Regions from separate parts of the Peribacillus sp. NPDC096540 genome, predicted to be linked through region 1. Evidence: riboswitches for the same ligand, from Rfam matches in the RefSeq annotation. Region 1 holds a riboswitch; the other holds the start of a gene.

What was found. A riboswitch is a leader RNA that binds a small molecule or an ion and turns the genes downstream of it on or off. The one in region 1 is predicted to bind magnesium.
Region 2: another riboswitch for magnesium. It lies ahead of mgtE (magnesium transporter); the one in region 1 lies ahead of corA (magnesium/cobalt transporter CorA).

The regions. Positions count from the first base shown of each region.
Region 1 is NZ_JBNNTG010000009.1:6,186-17,131, forward strand. It holds gene ACQKMR_RS10260 (OmpL47-type beta-barrel domain-containing protein) at 1-77, opposite strand, end outside; partial or broken gene ACQKMR_RS10265 (IS4 family transposase) at 70-708, opposite strand; M-box (ykoK) riboswitch at 1,453-1,614, shown strand; gene corA (magnesium/cobalt transporter CorA) at 1,834-2,805, shown strand; gene ACQKMR_RS10275 (hypothetical protein) at 3,345-3,533, shown strand; gene ACQKMR_RS10280 (VOC family protein) at 3,820-4,308, opposite strand; gene ACQKMR_RS10285 (ABC transporter permease) at 4,835-5,602, opposite strand; gene ACQKMR_RS10290 (ATP-binding cassette domain-containing protein) at 5,608-6,525, opposite strand; gene ACQKMR_RS10295 (DUF1048 domain-containing protein) at 6,539-6,853, opposite strand; gene ACQKMR_RS10300 (PadR family transcriptional regulator) at 6,846-7,175, opposite strand; gene ACQKMR_RS10305 (cupin domain-containing protein) at 7,933-8,334, shown strand; gene ACQKMR_RS10310 (TetR/AcrR family transcriptional regulator) at 8,576-9,184, opposite strand; gene ACQKMR_RS10315 (hypothetical protein) at 9,412-10,014, shown strand; gene ACQKMR_RS10320 (hypothetical protein) at 10,410-10,946, opposite strand, start outside.
Region 2 is NZ_JBNNTG010000002.1:172,044-182,989, forward strand. It holds gene cysT (sulfate ABC transporter permease subunit CysT) at 51-890, shown strand; gene cysW (sulfate ABC transporter permease subunit CysW) at 920-1,786, shown strand; gene ACQKMR_RS02920 (sulfate/molybdate ABC transporter ATP-binding protein) at 1,798-2,862, shown strand; M-box (ykoK) riboswitch at 2,998-3,163, shown strand; gene mgtE (magnesium transporter) at 3,452-4,810, shown strand; gene ACQKMR_RS02930 (hypothetical protein) at 4,998-5,453, shown strand; gene ACQKMR_RS02935 (M14 family zinc carboxypeptidase) at 5,978-7,042, opposite strand; gene ACQKMR_RS02940 (HAD family hydrolase) at 7,716-8,369, shown strand; gene ACQKMR_RS02945 (TetR/AcrR family transcriptional regulator) at 8,809-9,384, shown strand; gene ACQKMR_RS02950 (bifunctional cytochrome P450/NADPH--P450 reductase) at 9,463-10,946, shown strand, end outside.

The DNA.
Region 1 (10,946 bases):
TAATTGTTGACAGTAAGCGTATAGGTCCCATTCTTATCAATTGGTGTTCCATCAGGAAGATAGACCTCCTTTCTCATCCATTTGATGGAGATCTTCCAGGTCAAAATATCCTAAGTCACGTATACATAAGTCACCTGTTTGCACTGTTTGTAAGCATGTGGAACCATAGGTTCGATCATTTTGTTTACCTGGGCCAGAGTGCACATGCAAGAATTGACCACTGAGAAGATCGTATTCCAATTGGATCTTCACACCAGCTGTATGACTACTTCCTCCTGATCCTTGGTAAGTTGAAGCAAAAGCATCTGGAAGTTGAAACGTAGTAGAATCCAAGATTCGTATACGCTGAAACTGAGAAGCATAACGATGAGAAAGAGCCTGAGAAGTTTGTATCTTCTGAGTAAGCAAGGAAGTGAATACGTTTTGTAGGAGTCTGACTGCTGAAGGATTAAATCGTTGATTGAGTCCTTCGGGACTCATTAATACACCGGTTGAAGATTCTAGACAGCAACATAGCTGAGTTAAGGAAGTATTCGCTACCTTTTGGCTTAACCATACGCACAAAGCAACTAAGTCTTTCGCTTGATACTTACTGGACCTCTGAACAAAACCTACCTTTTTGGCCAAATGTTTGAGGACATGAGGAGACAAAGATTGTTGCAATTCCAGTGAGAAGAGGTTCAGTTCATCTGAAACGTCTCGAGACATAAAAAGCACCATCCTTTCCATCATATTACAGAAAGGATAGCGCTTTTTTCGTTTAGGGGGTAATAATTTGCCTTAGCTTGATGGGCATGTGACGCTACCCCTTAAAGAAAAAAAATAAACCTCTTTTTTAAACGGCACTGAATTAGTTACCATAACCCGTCCTTCAAAAAATATCTGCAAATACTCTGTTTAAATCTTAATAAACAATTAGTTCCAAAGTGATTATCAATAAGGTTGGAGGTGCGATAACTAATCTTCTTCCAATCTTTTATTTCACAAAGTCTCGCTGTTTTTAATAAGTCATTCATACAAGCAAGCTAGTTTACATAAACCACCTTATCAGAAGTAAATCCATTGGAACCCTCGATTCCAATGAATTTTTCTATTTAGGTACTTGTCCAAACTCTTTTCATCCTTTTACATAAACTAGTGATATAACCTCTTCTAACGCAAACATGATTTAAATAAAAAAGTATTATTATCATTTAAACCCTCAAGCGACTGGAGCTACCGAAGACACAGGACCAACTGGACCAACCTTTTTAGCAGCCATCATGTTACCGGGGAACTCATCTTAATAGTATTCTTTATCACTAAATAACGCTTGAAACTCCTTATCATCTGCGAAACATCGAAAAACAAATCCATTGAGCAATCTTGTCTTACCCAAACAATTACCTCTATAAATGGAGTGAACTCATCTTTTAATGGTTATTTTCTAACCTTAGGGTTAACTTTAGTTGAATAGTCTTCTGTTAGGTGAGGCTCCTGTATAGAGATACGCTGCTGCCCAAAAATGTCGAAAGACGCCAATGGGTCAACAGGAAAAATCGGATTATGATTTTTCTTAATGTAGCTGGTAAAACCTATGCTATACAATGCTAAAACTCAACAAGGGGAGACATTTAAGCATTTTTTTTTGTTTTTTATGGCTCCTTTCTGTGTGAAAGGAGCCTTTATATTTTGGAGGTGAGGAATGCATGGGCACTGACGACCCCAATTCGTTGGAAAAACGCAAGTCGACAACAAGAAAGAGGCAACGAAGGTCTTCATGTCCTCTTGTAACAACTAAGAAGACTCATAACCTTTAATGCCTTGATCTATAACGCGAGGTGTAATGTAAATATGATTAAAATGTATTTATACAGTCATGAGAACCAAAAGATGACCACTGAGTCTAACCTATCTAACTTGCAAGAGCATTTAAAACATCCTAATAATTTGTTGTGGATTGATATTTACGATGTAAAAACCCCTGAATTATATAAAGTGGCAAAGATTTTTGATTTTCACCCTTTAGCAATAGAGGATTGCCTGCATGACAGTCCTCGGGCTAAGATCGACAACTACGAAGATTACCAGTTCTTCGTTTTACATGCCCTTCGGTATAAAGAAGAAGAAGATAAGGAAATTACGACCCTAGAGTTAAACGTATTTGTCGGCCCCAATTACGTAGTGACAATCCATAAGGAAAAATTGAAATGGCTTGGCCAGATGGATATGATTTGTTCTAAGAACACAAAATACATGGATAAGGGTGCAGATTTTCTATTGTATGCTCTTGTAGACGGCATAATGGATGAATACTTTCCGATTCTTGACCGCATTAACATCCGTATTGATGAACTAGAAGATGAGATTTACGATGAAGAAATAAGGGGAGTGACAGAAGAATTCCTTGCACTAAAAAGAACAATCATTTTAATTCGACGCGTCATCCTTCCTCAGCGTAGGATATTCATGACTGTGGACGGAAAGTGGAAGTTTGAAATACGGGAAGAAAATGCGCCGTTTTATGTGGATTTAATTGACCATCTCGAGAGGATAGTGGACTCTACTGAAACGTACAGAGATCTTGTAAACAGTGCTTTGGAGACGTATTATTCCATTATTAACGCAAAATCCTCTGAAAAGTTAAACGTTTTGACCATCATTTCAACCGTAATGTTACCATTAACTTTCGTAACCGGTTTTTTTGGAATGAATGTCCCTTTACCCTATCAAGATTCTCCATTCTCAACGATCATCATTTTAGGGATCTTAGTCATTTTAACCTGGGGCATGTGGAAATACTTTAAAAAAAATCGCCTGTTATAATTAAAACCTTCGGATAAAATGGGGCACAGTTCAAGAGGTTGGGTACCTTTTATTTAGATGAAAATGTTCCTGCAAACTCATGGAAATCAACACCTAATTTTATTTATTCATAGTTCGTAAAAGTTAATGTTAATTCGCGAACGTTCGCAAACTGTTTTATTACTAAAATGAACACTAAAGCTGGCTGTTTTGTAAAGAAATAGCACCGTTCAGAATTGTCTACTTTTACGAACCTACAGCTTTCATAATTAGATAAATAAAGATGAAATAGAAAAAGCTCTAGTGGTTAATCTAGCAAACCCTTGCTACATCAAGGTTGTATAAAATCCTGAATAAACGATAAAAAACAAACAAACGCCAAACTCTTGAACCATATGGGTTTGGCGTTTTTGCTATCTTCTTATAGTTGACATTATGTTAACTAGATTTGTATAGAGCATTCATATGTTCCTTAGAAACCTTATTCCGTAAACGGGCTATTTTGCGGAATAAGGTATGTTAAAATTTAGATATTATGTATATTAAGGGAGGTATTAAGTATGTCAACAACTGCTATAACCATTGTATCTATATTTTCTGCCGTTATATGGATTGCGGTGTCCCGAGAAGTTGTTAAACCTACAAAAATGATAAACAGGCAAAAAATGATAACTTTATTGTCTGCAGGAACCTTATCAACGCTAATTATAACCATTTCACTTTTTCAAAACCTCTCGTTCTTCCGTTAAAGGGCGCTTTAATTGAACAAGCAGCTAAAAGGATCTTCCAACCGAAGGTCCTTTTTCAGTACCTATAAAGATGATTATGTGAACTAGCGTTTTTTCGTTAGTTGAAGAAGAAAAATCAAAGGCATTGTATTGACTACTGTAGGTTTTGAATAAAGTTTGAGTAAAAGTATTGGACCAACCCTTATTTAGCAGCCAAAGAAAAGAAACCATTTTGAAAAAAGATTGATCAAAGGGGTTTCTTTTCTTATCAACGAGTTTGCTGTTTTGATAAAAAAGATTGGATATTTTATTTGATTTCCTCAGCCAGCTCCAAAATAATTCCTTCTGGCCCACGAACGTAGCATAATTTATAAGCGTTTTCGTAGTTTTGTATCTCACCAATAAGTCCTGCGCCTTTCTTTGTCAATTTGGTAACAAGGGCTTCAATATCTTCAACAGCAAAGGCAATATGCTGGATACCCAGAGTATTTGCTAAAGGATGCTGTATCCCATTTTCATCTGATGGCGTGTGAAATTTTACTAGTTCTATATTTGCGTCACCATCTGGCGTTCGCAACATTACTAGTTCTATATTTGCGTCACCGTCTGGCGTTCGCAACATTGCAACTTCCTCTTTACCGTCTTGAAGCCCTATTATCCGCTCCATCCGCTCCACCCACTCGCCTTCCACTTTTCCTTCCCCTAGCATTTCAAGGCCAAAGTCAAGAAAAAACGCTTTCGCGGCAGGAAGATCATTGACGATTATACCCACATGATCTATTCTATGGATTTTCATATTTCATACCTCCTTTTTCCTAATTTTATCACATATGTCTCCTAAAGATTTCTTCTCGATTGCTTAATAGCTTTTCCTCTTTATTCAACAAACTGTCCCTTTAACGGAACAATTTATTTTCAATTAACAATTCATTAATCCACCTTTTATTTAGATGTTCTTTCCCTTCATTATAAAAATGCCCCTTTAGATAACCATATCCAAAGGGGTAAAAACGTCGCGACTTTATTCAAAACATCGTATCTTTTTTATAAACATCGCGACTTTATTTCAAACCTACAACTACAATTAAAGTTGTTATATTTACAATAAAGATGTTTAAAACTCAAAAAAAACTCGTTTAATCATTGGTATGTGAACTAACTATATTTGATAGGAGTTGATCATAATGGAACCCTCTTTATGGATAGCTGTATTTAGTTGTTTTGTTATTGTTTTTATTCTATTTTTCAGTAGGAGTTTTACTTTCGGAGTGGTCGTAACGATTCTATAGTAGTTGATTGCTTAAATTTAAATCAACAGCTCTTTAAATTCTTCTATAAACCTTCAATCCAAAAATATATGAAATTAATATTATTAACACCATCCAACCGAACGACACCCACAGATCATTTCCAACAGGCTGCGAGTCTAACAGATTTCTAATAGTTTGAATAATCGGTGTCATTGGTTGATTTTCCGCAAAGATTCGGATGATCTTCGGCATTCCTTCGACAGGAACAAATGCAGAACTGATAAAAAGCAGCATTAATAAGATATATGAAAAAGAACTTGCTCCTTCAATACCTTTAGCAGCCAATCCAAATGGCACTGAAATCCACGTTAATGTTAGCGAAAAGAGAGTTATCAATAGTGCCACAAGTAGCCATTCAGCAAATGTTGCATCACTTCTAAATCCAGCTATAAATCCTACTATTAATACGACCATTATTGAAACTAACATAAAAATAACTGAAGCTATTACCTGACCACCTAGTACAGATGATTTGGCTATGGGCATTGACTTAAATCTGTCAAACATCCCTGAAGTTTTGTCTAAATTTATCCGTAACGAGGTGTAAGCAGATCCTGTAGCAATCGTCATTAACAGAATTCCGGGAAGAATATAATTAATATACTCATCTTCAGACACCCCAGCAATTTGAATAGCACCACCAAATATGAAAACCATACCCAATAACATCATAACCGGCATCGCAACAACCGTAAGAAGCGTGTCGATACTACGTATATTATGTTTAATGATCCGATTTGCAAGCGTTAATGTATCACTTAAATTTTGAAAAACATTCATAATTTTCATCCTTTCGAAAGTGTCATAAATACATCATCAAGGGTTGGAGTAATCATTTTGAACGTTTTGAGTTCAATTTTTTCAGTTGTTAGGGCATTCAACACGTTTAAAGTCGTTGTGATGTCCTCTGTTAAATCAATGGAAATCTCACAATCGTCTTTTTTTTCAGGAGAATAGGATTCAAAGAGTTTTAAAGCTATCTCGGTGTCTTCATTACGATTAAATACAAGAAGTAATTTATCTGCTCCAGCAATACGTTTCAATTCATCAGGGGTTCCACTAGCAACAATTTTTCCTTCACGTAAAAAGCCTATCTGATCAGCTAAATAATCTGCTTCTTCTAAATATTGAGTCGTTAAAAAGATGGTTTTCCCTTGAGACTTCATTTCTTTAATCGTATTCCAGAGCTCCTGCCTGCTATTCGGATCCAATCCAGTAGTAGGTTCATCCAGAAAAATGATTTCTGGATTCCCAACTAAACTCATGGCTAAGTCGAGACGACGACGCATTCCTCCTGAATAATTTGAAACAGCTTTATCTTTGGCTTCAGTCAGATCAAACTTTTCTAACAAACTTTCGGCAACTTTTCTCGAGTTGCGTTCGTGTCGTAATTTAGCAATTAAATAAAGGTTTTCGTATCCAGTGAGTACTCCGTCAACAGTGGTATTCTGGGAACTAAAGCTAAATAACTTTTGTGCCAATACCGGATTGTTAGGGACATCTATGTCCTGGATTGTCACTTTCCCTCCATCACTATTTAGTAACCCGGTAACAATTTTTAATAGGGTACTTTTCCCAGCCCCGTTCGCCCCTAATAAGGCATAAACGGAACCTTGCTTCAAAGTGATATTGACATCTTTTAAAACCTCATTCCCTTTAAAGCTCTTTTTTACATTTTTGATGTTAAGGACCGTTGAATTCATGGCTCTCTCTCCTTTACTCAATTGAACCCCTAAGTTTTTTCTTCATTTTATCCATCCATGTTTCTTCTGGAAATTCTGCTAATAATGAGTCGGCAAATTCGGCAATATCATCTCCTACTACATCTCGCACGCATAAGCCATCCGTAGCACTATTCTCAAACATCTCTAAAATATTTTTCAAAATCTCAAACATGCCTGATCCCTTTGCAAAATTCCACATGTATTTTTCAATTGCTTTCATCGCCTTTCTGTATTCTTCTGGTAATTTATTCACTCGTTTTTTATAGGCACGATATTCTCTTTTTTCTTGCATCATTTTTTTAAACATTTCTTTTCTCCTTTATTTCATTCATTTTTTCTTCTAAGAATGTCCAACGCTCCCAAAATTCCTTTAACTCTTGTTCTCCTTTAGCGTTTAGCGTGTAAAATTTTCTCGCAGGTCCAAGCTCTGACTTTTTCTTCTCAATCTCGACGAGCCCTTTTTTCTCGATTCGAACAAGAATGGTATAGACAGTTCCTTCCACAATATCGCCAAAACCTAAATCGTTTAGGTACTTAGTTATTTCATAGCCGTAAGTTTCTCCAGCATGGATCTTTTGAAGCACCACCCCTTCAAGAACACCTTTAAGCATTTCAGTTAAATCTTTCATATATCCTCCTAATAAACTACTTAGTATTACCAAGTACTACTATATAGTATTACAAAGTAGCCGTTGTGTGCAACCCATTTTTTATTTTTTTTATAGTTATGTAGTAAAACCGAACATTCTTCCCTCCCGAAAGAGGAGGGAAAAACATCTGACTGATTTCAAAGAAGTGGCGGTAGAAAGAGGAAATTACATGAACACATCTTTATCAAAAGTCCCAGCCCATATACTATGTCCCCACAAAAAAACTCCGTTCCACACTGGAAAGAAACTGAACGAAAACGGAGAGTCCACTTGGGTCGAAAAAGTGAGGAAAAACACTGAAAAGGATACGATTTAATGGCATGAGGGAACCAACTGAAAAAAACAGGGAACCGTCAGAACCCTGACGGGGCAAGAATTGGAGGAGAACAGCCTTTAGAAAAACGATTGGATCAAGATTGAATTTGATTGAAAATGAGAATGGACTTATATTAATTTACGATTGGGATTTTTTCCGATAATGGCATAAAAAAACCGAAGGTCTGCCGGGAAAAGTACCGGAAAAACCTTCGGTTTTGGAAACTTATTTTTATTTTAGTACCCTTAATTTTTTCTAAGGAAGGGAACTTTTTTATAGAGACAAAAACATCGCATCTTTTTTATAAACATCGTGACTTTATTTCAAATCCACAAAAATACATCAGATTGAGTAAATTTATAAAATGAAAAAACAAGATTACTCATTTAATCAAATTTAAAGAGTAAATGGGAATTAAAATTGGCAAATGAACAATTAAGTAATAGCACAATTTTTCCGTTGGGACAAAAAGTTGAAGCAAACTTTATCGGTGATGCATACTTACAAATGATATTTACTGATCCAACACCACTCAACACATCAGTTGGAAATGTAACCTTTGCTCCAGGAGCTCGCAATAGCTGGCATTCACACAAAGTTGGGCAAGTTTTATTAGTTACTGGTGGAGAAGGTTGGTATCAGAAAGAAGGAAAATCAGCTCAATTACTTAAAACGAGTGATGTGGTGAATATTCCGCCAAATGTGAAACATTGCCATGGTGCCACAAAAGACAGTTGGATTGTACACTTAACTTTATCTTATAAAGGGAATCAATCTACAGAGAAAGGGCACAAAGGGAAACTAAAATTATCCTTAGCATAGGAAAGCTAAAAATTAAACTTCCAAAAAAATGTATTAGCGTGGGTTTTATGTCATGTTGGCGGGACCCCTTGATCATCTAGCAAACCCTTGCTACATCAAGATTGTATAAAATCCTGAATAAACGATAAAAAACAAACAAACGCCAAACTCTTGAACCATATGGGTTTGGCGTTTTTGCTATCTTCTTATAGTTGCTATTATGTTAACTAGATTTTGTATAGAGTATACATAGAAGTTGTTATTAACCTTTCTTATTAGGTTCTTGTATTTGAAGCAATTCAACAAAAACATTTAACATGTCCTGTATTTGAATTCGATTATCAACAAAATGTTGCAGATTAAATCCATTAAAAAGAGCCATGCTAGCCGTCGCTAAAGTTCTAGCATCCAATGGACTTCCGACAATACCTTCGTCCTTAATTTTCTGAAATAAATGTGTAAGGAATGACCTCCATTCCTCCATCTGGAGAATAAGCTTTTCTTTTATCTGAGGTAATTCATTCGAAACCATACATCCTTGGAGAAGCATAGGAGAAGATCCCTTTTCATAAGCCTCATTCACTAAACGCATAGAATATTCTTTAAATGTATTTAGTAAATCACAATCTTTTTGAGTAAGAGCCTCCTTTAAATCCTCAAAATAGAAATCAATACCTTCTTTTATCAACCTCAGTAAGAACTCCTCTTTGGTGGAAAAATGAGCATAGAAAGCACCTTTAGAGTAGCCAGCATGTTTTACAATTTGATCAATGCTTGTACTAGAATAGCCTTGCTTAGAAAACAATTCAATTCCTGATCGCATTAATTTGTTGATGGTTTCTTCTGATTGTTTTTGATGATGATTTAACATAAAAAACCCCTTTTAAAAAACTGAATATTTCATTAATAGTAACACATTCCTATCATATAATAAATTGATTAATACCGACTAGTTGGCATTTTTAAAAAAAAAAACGTATAAAGGAGTTGGTTGTTAATGACATTAACTAGTCAGATTAAATATTTCGAACCTTAAAAGAAAAAATGAATTCGACTATATTTAACTGGTGTGTAATTTATAAATAGGGAGTGGTTGAAGTGAAAACGATTTACAGTCTCATGTTTACTGTTGCTGTTACCTTTTTAGCGATGTTCTCCTTTTCTAATGTATCTTTTGCGGCCGGGGAAAGTCAGTACGATTTAATTGATGGGAAACAGGTATCGACAAATGCAAATGATCCCAAAGTCAAACATATTTACTATACAGGGGACGAACAGGGGAATGAAGTTCGTTTAGGGTTTACAACACAGCAAAAAGTAGATGATTATATCAAAAATGAAAAGAAAGTAGAGAAAGAATCAAATGTAGACAGTAACTTTCAAACTTTGGGATCTGGGACTTGTTGTACTGATTTTTATACAGGTGATAATAAAAGTGGATCGTACCATGCTCTCAGGTTAGGATATACTATAGGTAGTATTACTACTGAGTGGGGAAGATCTTGGAATGACGTTATATCCTCAATCAGTACAGCTAGTCAAGGAACAACTACCTTGTATCAACATACGTATAGAAGTGGAGGCTATATTAGGTTTAACAACGCTTACTACTGGGGAAAAACAATAAACTTATCAAACTACAAATTTAGTAATGGTGTTTCGGCAAATAATAATGCATCTTCCCTGTACGTTTTAAAATGACTTTATTGTTGTTTATTTTGATAAAAATGGGTATAGGATGAAGAAAATTATACAACTATTTTTCAACACCACACCATTTTAAAACAGTGTTATCTGTGTTTAACAAAAGGATCTTCAATTAGAGGATCCTTTTTCATTACCTATAGGCGTGATTATGTGAACTAACGTTTTTTCGTTAGTTGAAGAAGAAAAATCAAAAGCATTGTTTAACAGAGTCTATTTTAAAGAAGTAACAATCAAAAAAGTTCGTAAAAGACGTTAAGGAATCAACTTTTTTTTTCTTCTTCTTAATGAACTAAAGCACCCTATAGTTTAAGTATAATATTTCACAAAGAAAAAAGAACATTCATTTAATGTGCCTTAGAGTAAAGGTTCGAGTTTCTTTAATATCACGCTTAGTTTTTTAGACATTTGACAGGATCAATTCTGATGGATTCCCAGTTTCCTTCAGAATCCTTTTTATATTGAGAAATTAATACATCTGTATCATTTGTTAATTGATAAAAGATAAACCGATAATCGGCTCCATCCGTACCAATATAATCAATGGTTTTGACGTAACCATCTTGTTTAGTAGGTAGCTGTTTTTTTATTAATTTGCACCATTCTCCATACATAATAGCAACGACTGCTTCTGCATCATGCTGCCAGAGATGATAGGGTGCACATAGGAAGTCCTCTCCGTACAATTTCATCTGTTCAATATTATACAGGTTTTGAACTTTTTTTAATTGGACATAACCGTAATAATAAGCAAAATAGGTGACACCTTTTGATGAACCTTCGATGCTTTCTAGTTCAATGAAATAAGGAACAATACCTTTTTCATCAGGAAGTCTGTTCATCTTAATTAAATTTAGATGTCCAATTCCAGCAAACGATTGAAGATATTCATTATAGGAAACCCTTTTGTGATAGTCTTTAGTAAAAAA
Region 2 (10,946 bases), on a different contig from region 1:
AGTCACATTTTCTCCTTCGCTAATCAATAAGAAAGAGTTGGGGCGAATCGATGAATATAGTGACAGAAGTTAAGCAAAAGAAAAAAAGAACGATACCTGGTTTTGGACTAACGATGGGGTTTACATTGCTGTATTTATCCATCATCGTGTTGATTCCATTATCCATGGTTTTTTTAAACACGTTTACTATGGGGTTTCAGGATTTTTGGGCGACTATTACCGAACCAAGGGTTGTTGCTTCCTATAAACTAAGCTTTCTGACAGCTTTAACTGCGGCCTTTGTGAACGCAGTTTTTGGCGTTTTGATTGCCTGGGTACTGACTCGTTATGAATTTCCTGGAAAACGAATCATCGATGGTCTGGTCGATTTGCCTTTTGCCCTTCCGACTGCTGTGGCAGGGATTACGTTGACCACTTTGTACTCACCGAATGGGTGGATTGGACAATTTTTCAGCTTTAAAATTGCCTTCACTCCCATCGGGATTATCATTGCCCTGATATTTATCGGTCTGCCATTCGTTGTACGCATGGTCCAGCCGGTGCTTGAAAATATAGAAAAAGGAATGGAAGAGGCCTCTGCTTCGCTAGGGGCGAACCGAATGCAGACGTTTATTAAAATTATCTTTCCAGAATTGATACCAGCGATATTGACGGGTTTTGCACTTTCTTTTGCGAGGGCGCTTGGAGAGTATGGATCCGTTGTGTTCATTGCAGGAAATATGCCCTTTAAAACAGAGATTTCACCGCTCATCATCATGACAAAACTCGAACAGTATGATTATCAAGGTGCAACCGCTGTAGCAGCTGTCATGCTTATTATTACATTTCTAATTTTGTTCACCATCAATATCTTACAATGGTGGACTAGTAAAAGATATACCGGGAAATAGGAGGGGACATGTTGGTAAATCACAATTCAGTGGCTGCAGAGACGAATAAACCAGTCATTTTAACGAGAAACGCAACAAAAGAGCCTAAATCTATACAGTGGATTCTTATTTCCATTGTGTTGCTATTTCTTACTTTATTTTTAGTTGTTCCATTAATCGCAATCTTTGTAAAAGCCTTTGAAAAGGGGGCTGATGCTTATTTTGCGGCCATAGCCCATCCTGATTCTATGTCTGCCATTAAATTAACATTAATCGTTGTCCTAATCACGTTACCCCTTAATGCTATATTTGGGGTAGTGGCGGCATGGACGATTACAAAATATGAATTTAAGGGAAAAAACTTTTTAATAACTTTGATTGATCTACCCTTTTCGGTTTCACCAGTCATTGCTGGATTGATTTTCGTACTTTTATTTGGCTTACATGGGGCCCTTGGTCCATTGTTGCAAAACTATGATATTAAAGTGATCTTTTCGATACCAGGGATTGTCATCGCCTCTATTTTCATTACCTTTCCATTCATTGCACGTGAATTAATTCCCCTCATGCAAAGCCAGGGAACGTCTGAAGAAGAGGCATCGCTCACACTAGGAGCAGGGGGATTCAAGACGTTTTGGTATGTAACGCTTCCTAATATTAAATGGGGACTTTTATATGGAGTCATTTTATGTAATGCGAGGACAATCGGAGAATTTGGGGCCGTATCGGTCGTATCAGGCCATATACGCGGGATGACGAACACGATGCCGCTTCATATTGAAATCTTATACAATGAATATCAATTTTCAGCGGCCTTTGCCGTGGCATCACTGATGTCCATTTTTGCAATCATAACGTTGGTTATTAAAAGTTTCATAGAATGGAAAACAGACTTTAAATCAACAAAAGGAAGTTAGGAGGGAAAGAAATGAGTATCGTCATCGAAAATGTAACAAAATATTATGGGTCTTATCAAGCCCTCCAAAATATCAATCTGGAAATAAAAAGCGGAGAGCTTGTAGCGCTACTTGGCCCCTCCGGTTCGGGAAAAACATCATTGCTACGAATCATTGCAGGACTCGAACAGGCGGAAAATGGAAATATCTTATTTAATGAAGAAAATTACACCAATAAGCATGTGAAAGATCGGAATGTGGGTTTTGTCTTTCAGCATTATGCTCTTTTTCGCAACATGACCATTTTTGATAATGTTGCCTACGGTTTAAAGGTTCGTCCAAGAAAAATAAGACCTAGTAAAACAGCGATTGAACAAAAAGTTACAGAATTGCTTCAGCTAGTTAAATTGGAAGGATATAAGGACCGTTATCCTTCCCAATTATCAGGTGGCCAGCGTCAGCGTGTGGCATTGGCAAGGGCTCTTGCTGTAGAGCCGAATATTCTTTTGCTTGATGAACCATTCGGGGCACTGGATGCTAAAGTGCGTAAGGAACTAAGGCGTTGGCTAAGGAGGCTTCATGATGAATTCAATGTTACGAGTGTCTTTGTGACACATGATCAGGAAGAAGCGATGGATGTTGCTGATCGGGTTGTAATCATGAATGAAGGGAAAATTGAACAGATTGGAACTCCGGAAGAAGTGTATGATCAACCCAAAAATCCGTTTGTTTACGATTTTCTCGGAAGTGTCAATCTTTTCAAGGGCAAGGTTCATCAAGGGAAGTTGACAACAGGAAATGTGGAAATAAATGTTCCAGACAGTGAAGATGGAGAGAGTACTGGTTATGTAAGAGCCCATAACTTTATCATAGAAAGAGAGTCATTAGAAACGGATTCGATTGCATCTGTAATTGATCATATTCATACAATTGGACCTATTGTCCGTATTGAAGTGATTCGTCAGGATATAAATGAACCGCTTGAAATCGAACTTACAAAAGAACAATATAATAATCTTGATTTAAAAAAAGGAGAAATAGTGTTTGTCCGTCCTAAAGAATTGAAGGTCTTTGTTGACTATATGGCTGGCATCTAACAGAACGTCGATAAGTTAACCAAAAAACCGCTCATTAGCGGTTTTTTGGTATTTTCATTAACTAGATATCTAATATTATCTATAAAATAAACATTGACTTCTCAAAGAAACTCTTTTAAAGTGGATTTGTAAACTAAATATCCTCGTTAGGTGAGGCTCCTGTGTAGGAGATATGCTACTGCCCAAAAATGTCGAAAGACGCCAATGGGTCAACAGAAACCATCGACATAAGGTGGTTTTTAATGTAGCTGGCGTTGTCCTATGCCACACAGTGCTAAAGCTCTACGAATGGAGGAACAGGATTTCTGCTATGTATTTTTGTCATTCAGACAGTGTACGTATGTGTATTTGTCATTCAGAAATGTATGTAAATGAACCGTGTGAACACCTCCATTTGTAATGGAGGTGTTTTTAATTTTTCTGGGAGGTTAGGAAAGTGGATAACTATTCACGATCATACTCGAACGAAGCATAATAATAATCAAATAAATACAAAGATTAAGGAAGGGGAATTATTAAATATTTTTCTTACTTTTGTTATATCGTTAAGGGGAAATATTTTTTGCTCCTCAAAAAAGGAGTTGCGAAGATGATAAAAGACATGACTGAAGACCAAATAACTCTTCAAATTATAAAAGCATTAAAAGAAGGAAAAAAGAAGGAATTTCAAGCAATATTAGAAGAACTCCAACCCTATGATATTGCTCGAATTTTTGAGGGGCTTCCAGAAAAACATCATACACGTTTCTTATTGTTTCTTACTCCAGAACAAATCGCTGAATTAATACAGGAACTTGAAAAAGTACATCAATTAAAAATTCTTACTAAATTAGGAATTGAAAAATCAGGTCAAGTAATGGATCTAATGGATAATGATGATTTAGCTTCATTGTTAGAGAATCTATCTCCTGATAAAATTGAAGAACTTCTTTCAGGTATGAAACAAGAAGAATCTAAAATCGTTCAAAATATCATGAATTATCCACCTGAAACGGCAGGACGAATAATGACAAACCGTTTTGTGTGGATACCTCAACACTATACGGTTCGTGAATCAGTTGAAAAACTTAAAATATTTGCGGAGTTCTCGGAAACGATTAACTATCTGTATGTTATTGATAATAATAAAAAATTAGTAGGTGTAGTCTCATATCGAGATTTGATAATTCATGATGAATATGAAAAAATTCAAGATATTATGTACAGCCGAGTTATCTCCGTATTTGCTTATGAAGACCAAGAAGAGGTAGCACATGTTATTGAGCGTTATGATTTTTTATCAATTCCTGTTGTAGATAATAATAATGAATTATTAGGAATTGTAACCGTTGATGATATTATTGACGTTGTCATTAAGGAAGCAAACGAAGATATTGAAAAACTTTCGGCATCTGGTAAAGCTATTGATTTTGACACGAAGGCACACGTGGCTGCGTATCGCAGACTTCCCTGGCTTATTTTACTTTTATTTATCGGATTAGTGTCTGGAACTATTATTAGTGGTTTTGAAGAAACATTGTCTAAAGTTGTTGCACTTGCCTTCTTTATGCCGATGATTGCAGGGATGACTGGAAATACAGGTACTCAATCTTTAGCTGTTGTTGTAAGGGGTCTAATTACTAGTGATACGGATAAAGGAGTTGTTATCAGACTCATTATTCGAGAACTTAAAGTTGGATTGATAATAGGAATTACCTGTGGAATATTAATTTCCATTATAGCTTTTGTTTGGCAAGGAAATCCTGTTCTAGGATTAGTGGTTGGAAGTTCATTAGTTATGACCCTAATTATTGGGACTTTAGCAGGGACCATTATTCCTCTAATTTTATATAAATTCAACATCGACCCAGCAGTAGCCTCTGGTCCATTAATTACAACACTAAATGATATACTATCGTTACTTATATACTTTGGCATAGCAACAATGTTTATATCAAAATTGATGTAGTAAAACCACTTTTTCAAAATAAATCTTAACTAAACTCATTTACCAAGACTTGTTAAGCTAACGGTTGTTTTACTTCAATTAGGGAGGTTGCTGAGGCAACCTTTTTTTATGCAACAAATGGGGTATAAAATCTTAAGAGGAAAATTGGATTATTGTGGTAAAATAACAATAGATGGAGGGGAGTAGAATGACCTATATCGCAAGAACTCAAAGAGTGCTTTTGGGATTGTTACTGGCAACAATAGTTCTGCCGCCAATTATTACGCATAATTTCTCTATAGGTTTAATACCTTACTTTCAATTTCTATTAATTATTTTTATTTTTGTAGCAATCTTTATTCAATTTAAATTTAGAATAGATAAAGAGCGTTTATCGTATCAAATATTATTTTTGACAATGCCTATTTATAAAAAAGTAGTTTATCCTAAACAAATTGTCCAGATGAAATTTAAACGTGTCGGTTGGGCAACCAAAGGTGTTATTATCCAAGTAAACAAGGGGCTAAACATTCGGATTTTTGGTTTTGCCCCAGATAAAGTCTTAATAGATTTAATTATGTTCGCTAATGAAAACGATATATCAATATTTAAAACTAAAGATTATCTGGTTTTGGAAAAAACAGAATTAAGGCAGCATTCCTAACTAATAAAGATGAATATACAACCTTATTAATGCAAGGTGTCTGATGTGAACGGGGTATCTTCCAAGACATCAAAGGTCATTATAGTCATTATAGTTATTAATGAAATACTAGATTTTAAAGTGATCAAAATAGTAGAACTCTTCAAAAAAATAAGCAATTGATCAAGGAAGCAAAGGCTATTCAATAGAGAGTTATAAAACGAGTTTAATAAATGAAAGTTATAGTGGATTGAGTATGTTTTGACCTTATACTTGAAGGGGTTATGACCTTCTTGTTAAAAAGACTTAATACATCGTTAGTAAGAATACTATTTTTTATAGATAAAATAAAAATTCACTGCAAAAAGAGAGAAGTAAAGGTGGACATGTTTAAAATATGAGAACTTCACCATTACTAGAAAAACTCCTTGTTCAAACGTTGGTTATGTCAATGCTATGAGTCATACGATTTATTGGAGATGACAAAAAGGCCATAAAACCAAAAAAACACATCCCATTAGAAAAAATAGGATGTGTCGATTATTTTATTCGTCTGCTTCTTCCCCGGAACGATTTGTTTGTGTTGGAAGAGTGTCCCAAAAACTATCTTCAACAGTTTCAATTGAATTATCAGCAAGAGCTCTAACAGCAGCATCCAAAGTGGTGACTGTTTGCTTTATTAGATACCCGTTGCTTTTTTGTCCAAGTGCAACTGACTCGTTATTATGGTCTGACATACCTCTCATTTCAAAGAGAAGCGTTGCAATATCATAACGAACAGCTGCCCCGTTTCGACCTATATTTTCTCCTGATCCTCCATCATATTTACCAATATGCCCCCAACCAGTAGGTTCTATTGCGTTATATACAACAGCACCTAGTTTTTTAGAAGCTTCTAACACTTCAGGTTTTACGTTAGCGTTTGTTGGATAAAGCATCGAACCTGAAACAAGTTCACCCTCTGTTTCGCTTAGCGTCCCTTGATGATGTAAATCAATCATATAATCAATATCGTATTTTGCAAAAACATTTTCATGTAATGCCTTTACTTCCACTTGCATTTCACTAGTTTTTTTATCATGCTCACGGTTTAAGTCGATACCGTTAGCGTTTGCACGAGTTAGATGTCGATCACCCTTTGCTAAATAGTCATCAAGAGAGAAATTAACATCACCCATAGCTCCATCTGCATTTAACATAGGAATGATTAGGATATTAACATTTTCTAGCAAACCTTTAGTCTTATTCGTGCCTAGATGTTTAATAAATTCGAGTGCACCTTCAGTAGTCAGTTGTTCATTTCCATGCTGTTGGGTTAAAAATAGTATAGTAGGGTTTTCAGGATTAGATATGTACTTTGCTAGGTAAATATCTCGCCCTTTTACCGTTTCCCCGATTACTTCAAGTTTCAATGCTTCTTGTTTAGCATCCTGGGTTTTAAGGTAACTTACCAAGCTGTCATAAGTATGTAGAATTGAAGTTGTTACTTGACCATTTCCTGCACTGGGACCATTTCCAACCGCATCGACTGGTATCGCAACAGCTGTTACAGCGCTTAAAGTTATTAAACTAGATAATGAAACTGATAGCACTTTCTTCTTAAAATTCATCAAATACCTCCTATTTTTGTTTTGTAATTACCAGAAATACTATATATTAACATTTTATTATTTATAACACTGGGTGTTAATGGTTAAAAATAACTAAATTTTTCATTAGTCGAATCGTTATTCTAGTGGACAACTTTAGATACTGGTCTATGTAAACTTTAGAGGTCTCATAGGTTTTCCCCGGTTTTAATCTAAGGCGATGTAATTCTCGTATCAATAGTGATAATAATTGCATTAATGAAGATACAAAAGAGTGTATTAACCGACTGCAAAGGTAATGCAGAACAAAATGAAGAAAAACGGTAAGCTGATAAGTTGGTAAGTCGCCTCAATAGAAGTATTGTTTTGGAGCTTAATAATAATATGTATCGATTACTCAACTAACGAGTGCTTTAGTTGAGATGTTTTTTTAAAACGTAGCAAGATTTGTATGAGAGTACTGTTTGATCTTTATTCAACATTTGGGCCCTATTCTTGAATAATTGGAGAAAATATTAAACATTGAATCGAAGCTCTAATTTATTCAATAATAGAACAATTAAGTTGAACAATGGTATTCATTAAGGTACGTTTATTTAAGGATAGAAATTACTTTGAAACTTTTGCTATTCAATCAATGTGTTTTTCAGGGGAAAATGTGACCTTCTAATAAGAAAAAAAGGGGGGAATTAATTTGATTAAAGCAGTTATTTTCGACTTTGATGGTTTAATTTTAGACACAGAGACGGCTTGGTATGAGGCTTATAAAGAAACTATGGGTTTTTATAAATCTGATTTGCCTCTCGAACATTTTGTTAAATGTATCGGAACAGATAATACTGAACTTTATGAGTTTTTCAAAGAACAACTGGGGGAAAGTTGCAATATTGAAGAAATTGAAGCCAAAGCAAAAAGCTTATATAAAGTAAAGATGAAAACATCGCAGGCACGTGAAGGTGTAAAGGATTATTTAGAAGAAGCAAAAAAAATTGGATATAAAATTGCCCTTGCTTCAAGTTCCACAAAAGAGTGGGTCACTCATTATTTGGGTAAACTCGGACTGTTAAACTATTTTGAAGTTATTATCACAGGGGATGATGTTGATAAAGTAAAGCCAGCGCCTGATTTGTATTTAAAGGCAATTGAAGCCTTAAACATTCATTCCACAGAAGCCGTAGCATTTGAAGATTCGTTAAATGGGCTTCAATCGGCTCTACATGCTGGATTAAAGTGTGTAATTGTACCAAATCCCGTGACTGAAGCCTTGGCTTTTGAAAATCATCATTTACGACTTCAATCTATGATGGAAAAGAAATTGACTGATGTGATAAAGCTTATTGAGCAATAAGGCGTTCGAGAATAACTCTGCCCTATTGCTTATATGATTATGGTGAGGTGTTCATAAAAATTGAGTACAATTCAATGGAACACTATTCAACAAGTGTCTTTAGTAAATTAACTGAGGAGCCATCTTTGCAGATCTATCGTATTTTCAATATTCGCAATCAGTCGATATTACAGTGCTCTCTTTTCCATGTCCAACATATTGAAAAACTAATTGAAAATACAATAAGCTATCTTAAACCTCAAAAAATTCTATCTTTAACGAGATTATCTATTTAACTCCTTTTCTCAAATGAGGGCTACTCAGCCTTTTATCCCAACTCCGTTAACAAAACCTTCGCAAATTATAGGTCCAATGCGTGATTGAGATGGAATATTATGGGGTGTATAATCAAAAGGAATGAACATTCATTCTGTATTTAATAATGAAAGGCTGAATCATTATGCAAACTGCAGTTAATAAACGAGATAGTATAGTATCTAGCGCTTTAGTACTATTTGCAGAGCGGGGATATGATGCGACGACGATTCCAATGATAGCTACATCAGCAGGAGTTGGAGCTGGTACCATCTATCGTTACTTTGAAAATAAGGAAGTGCTTGGGAATAAGATTTTTCAAGAGTACTTGAATATTTTTACTGAAACACTTAAGACTGGGTTTCCTTATGATGAATCGATTCGTAATCAGTTCCACCATATTTTTAAATCAATGATCCACTTTACAACAGAGCACAGTCAAGCCCTTTATTTTATAAAAACACATAGCAGTGCCCATTTTTTAAATGAAGAAAGTCATTCTAGCTTTCAAGGGCTACTGAATATATTAAAATGTTTTTTTGATTCAGGAAAAGGGAAAAAAGAGATTAAGGAGCTTCCTTCTTCAGCTTTGATTGCCATTATTTATGGAGCGTTTCTTGAGCTTCAACGACTTGTCCGTATTGGGGAGTTAGAACCTGAAGCAATACTTTTAGCAGATGTAGAAGAAAGCTTTTGGGATGCTGTACGATTACACGTTTGAGAAAAATTTGATATCTCATTCAATAAACGGAATGAACGTTCATTCCGTAATCAAATCTATTTAAAGAGGTGCTAAAAAATGACAAACACAAATCAATTTCCACAGCCAAAGACTTATGGACCCCTGGGCAGCCTGCCTGTTATTGATAAGGATAAGCCACTTCAGTCATACATGAAGCTGGCAAGGGAACTTGGGCCCGTTTTTCAGTTTCAATTTCCGGGTCGCATTAGTACCTTTGTATCCAGTGCTGCTCTCGCTAAAGAAATTTGTGATGAAACAAGATTTGATAAGAAAGTCGGTCCTGCCCTGCAAAAAGTGAGAGCATTTGGCGGCGATGGCCTTTTCACAAGTGAAACGTCTGAGATAAATTGGAAAAAGGCTCATAACATTCTGCTGCCTAGCTTTAGCCAGCAGGCAATGAAGGGCTATCATGCAAAAATGGTTGATCTTGCTACCCAACTCATTCAAAAATGGGCTCGCTTAAATCCAGCTGATGAGATTGATGTTCCTGAAGATATGACACGCTTGACCTTAGATACGATTGGACTCTGCGGATTTAATTACCGCTTTAACAGCTTTTATCGGGAAACTTCCCATCCCTTTATCGACAGTATGGTGCGTGCATTAGATGAAGCGATGAGTCAAACGCAGCGACTCGGTGTTCAAGATAAACTGATGATTAAGTCTAAAAAACAATTCAGAGAAGACATTCAATACATGTTCTCTCTTGTAGATGAATTGATTGCAGAACGAAAACTAACTGGTGATAATGGAGAAGATGACCTTCTTTCTCATATGTTAAAAGGTGTTGATCCTGAAACCGGTGCGGCGCTGGATGATGAAAATATTCGTTATCAAATCATTACCTTTTTAATAGCTGGGCATGAAACAACTAGCGGTCTCCTTTCCTTCGCCATCTATTTTCTTATGAATAACCCAGAAAAGTTAAAAAAAGCACAGCAGGAAGTCGATGAAGTGCTGGGTGACGATGTTCCGGATTACAAACAAGTGAAAAAGCTGAAATATGTTCGTATGGTGCTGAATGAAGTGCTTCGTCTGTGGCCAACTGCTCCGGCGTTTTCCGTTTATGCGAAAGAAGACACCCTGTTAAACGAAAAATACAATGTGAAGAAAGGTGATGTGTTCACGCTGCTTATTCCTGAGCTTCACCGTGATCCATCCGTTTGGGGTGATGACGTTGAATCGTTCATTCCTGAGCGGTTCGAGAATTTGGATTCCATCCCTTATCATGCTTATAAACCGTTTGGAAACGGGCAGCGAGCCTGTATCGGACAGCAGTTTGCACTTCATGAAGCGACATTGGTGCTCGGAATGGTTTTACAGCACTTTGACTTGATTGATCATGAAGATTATCAATTGGATGTTAAAGAAACCTTGACTCTTAAACCAGACGGATTAACGATGCGCGTTTCACCTAGAAAACCTGTGATGTCATTTACCGTTGCTTCTTCAGAACCAGCGTATGCGGATATAGAAGCAACGGCGGCTTCTATCGGATCTGCACATGGCACGCCATTACTTGTTCTGTTTGGGTCAAACAT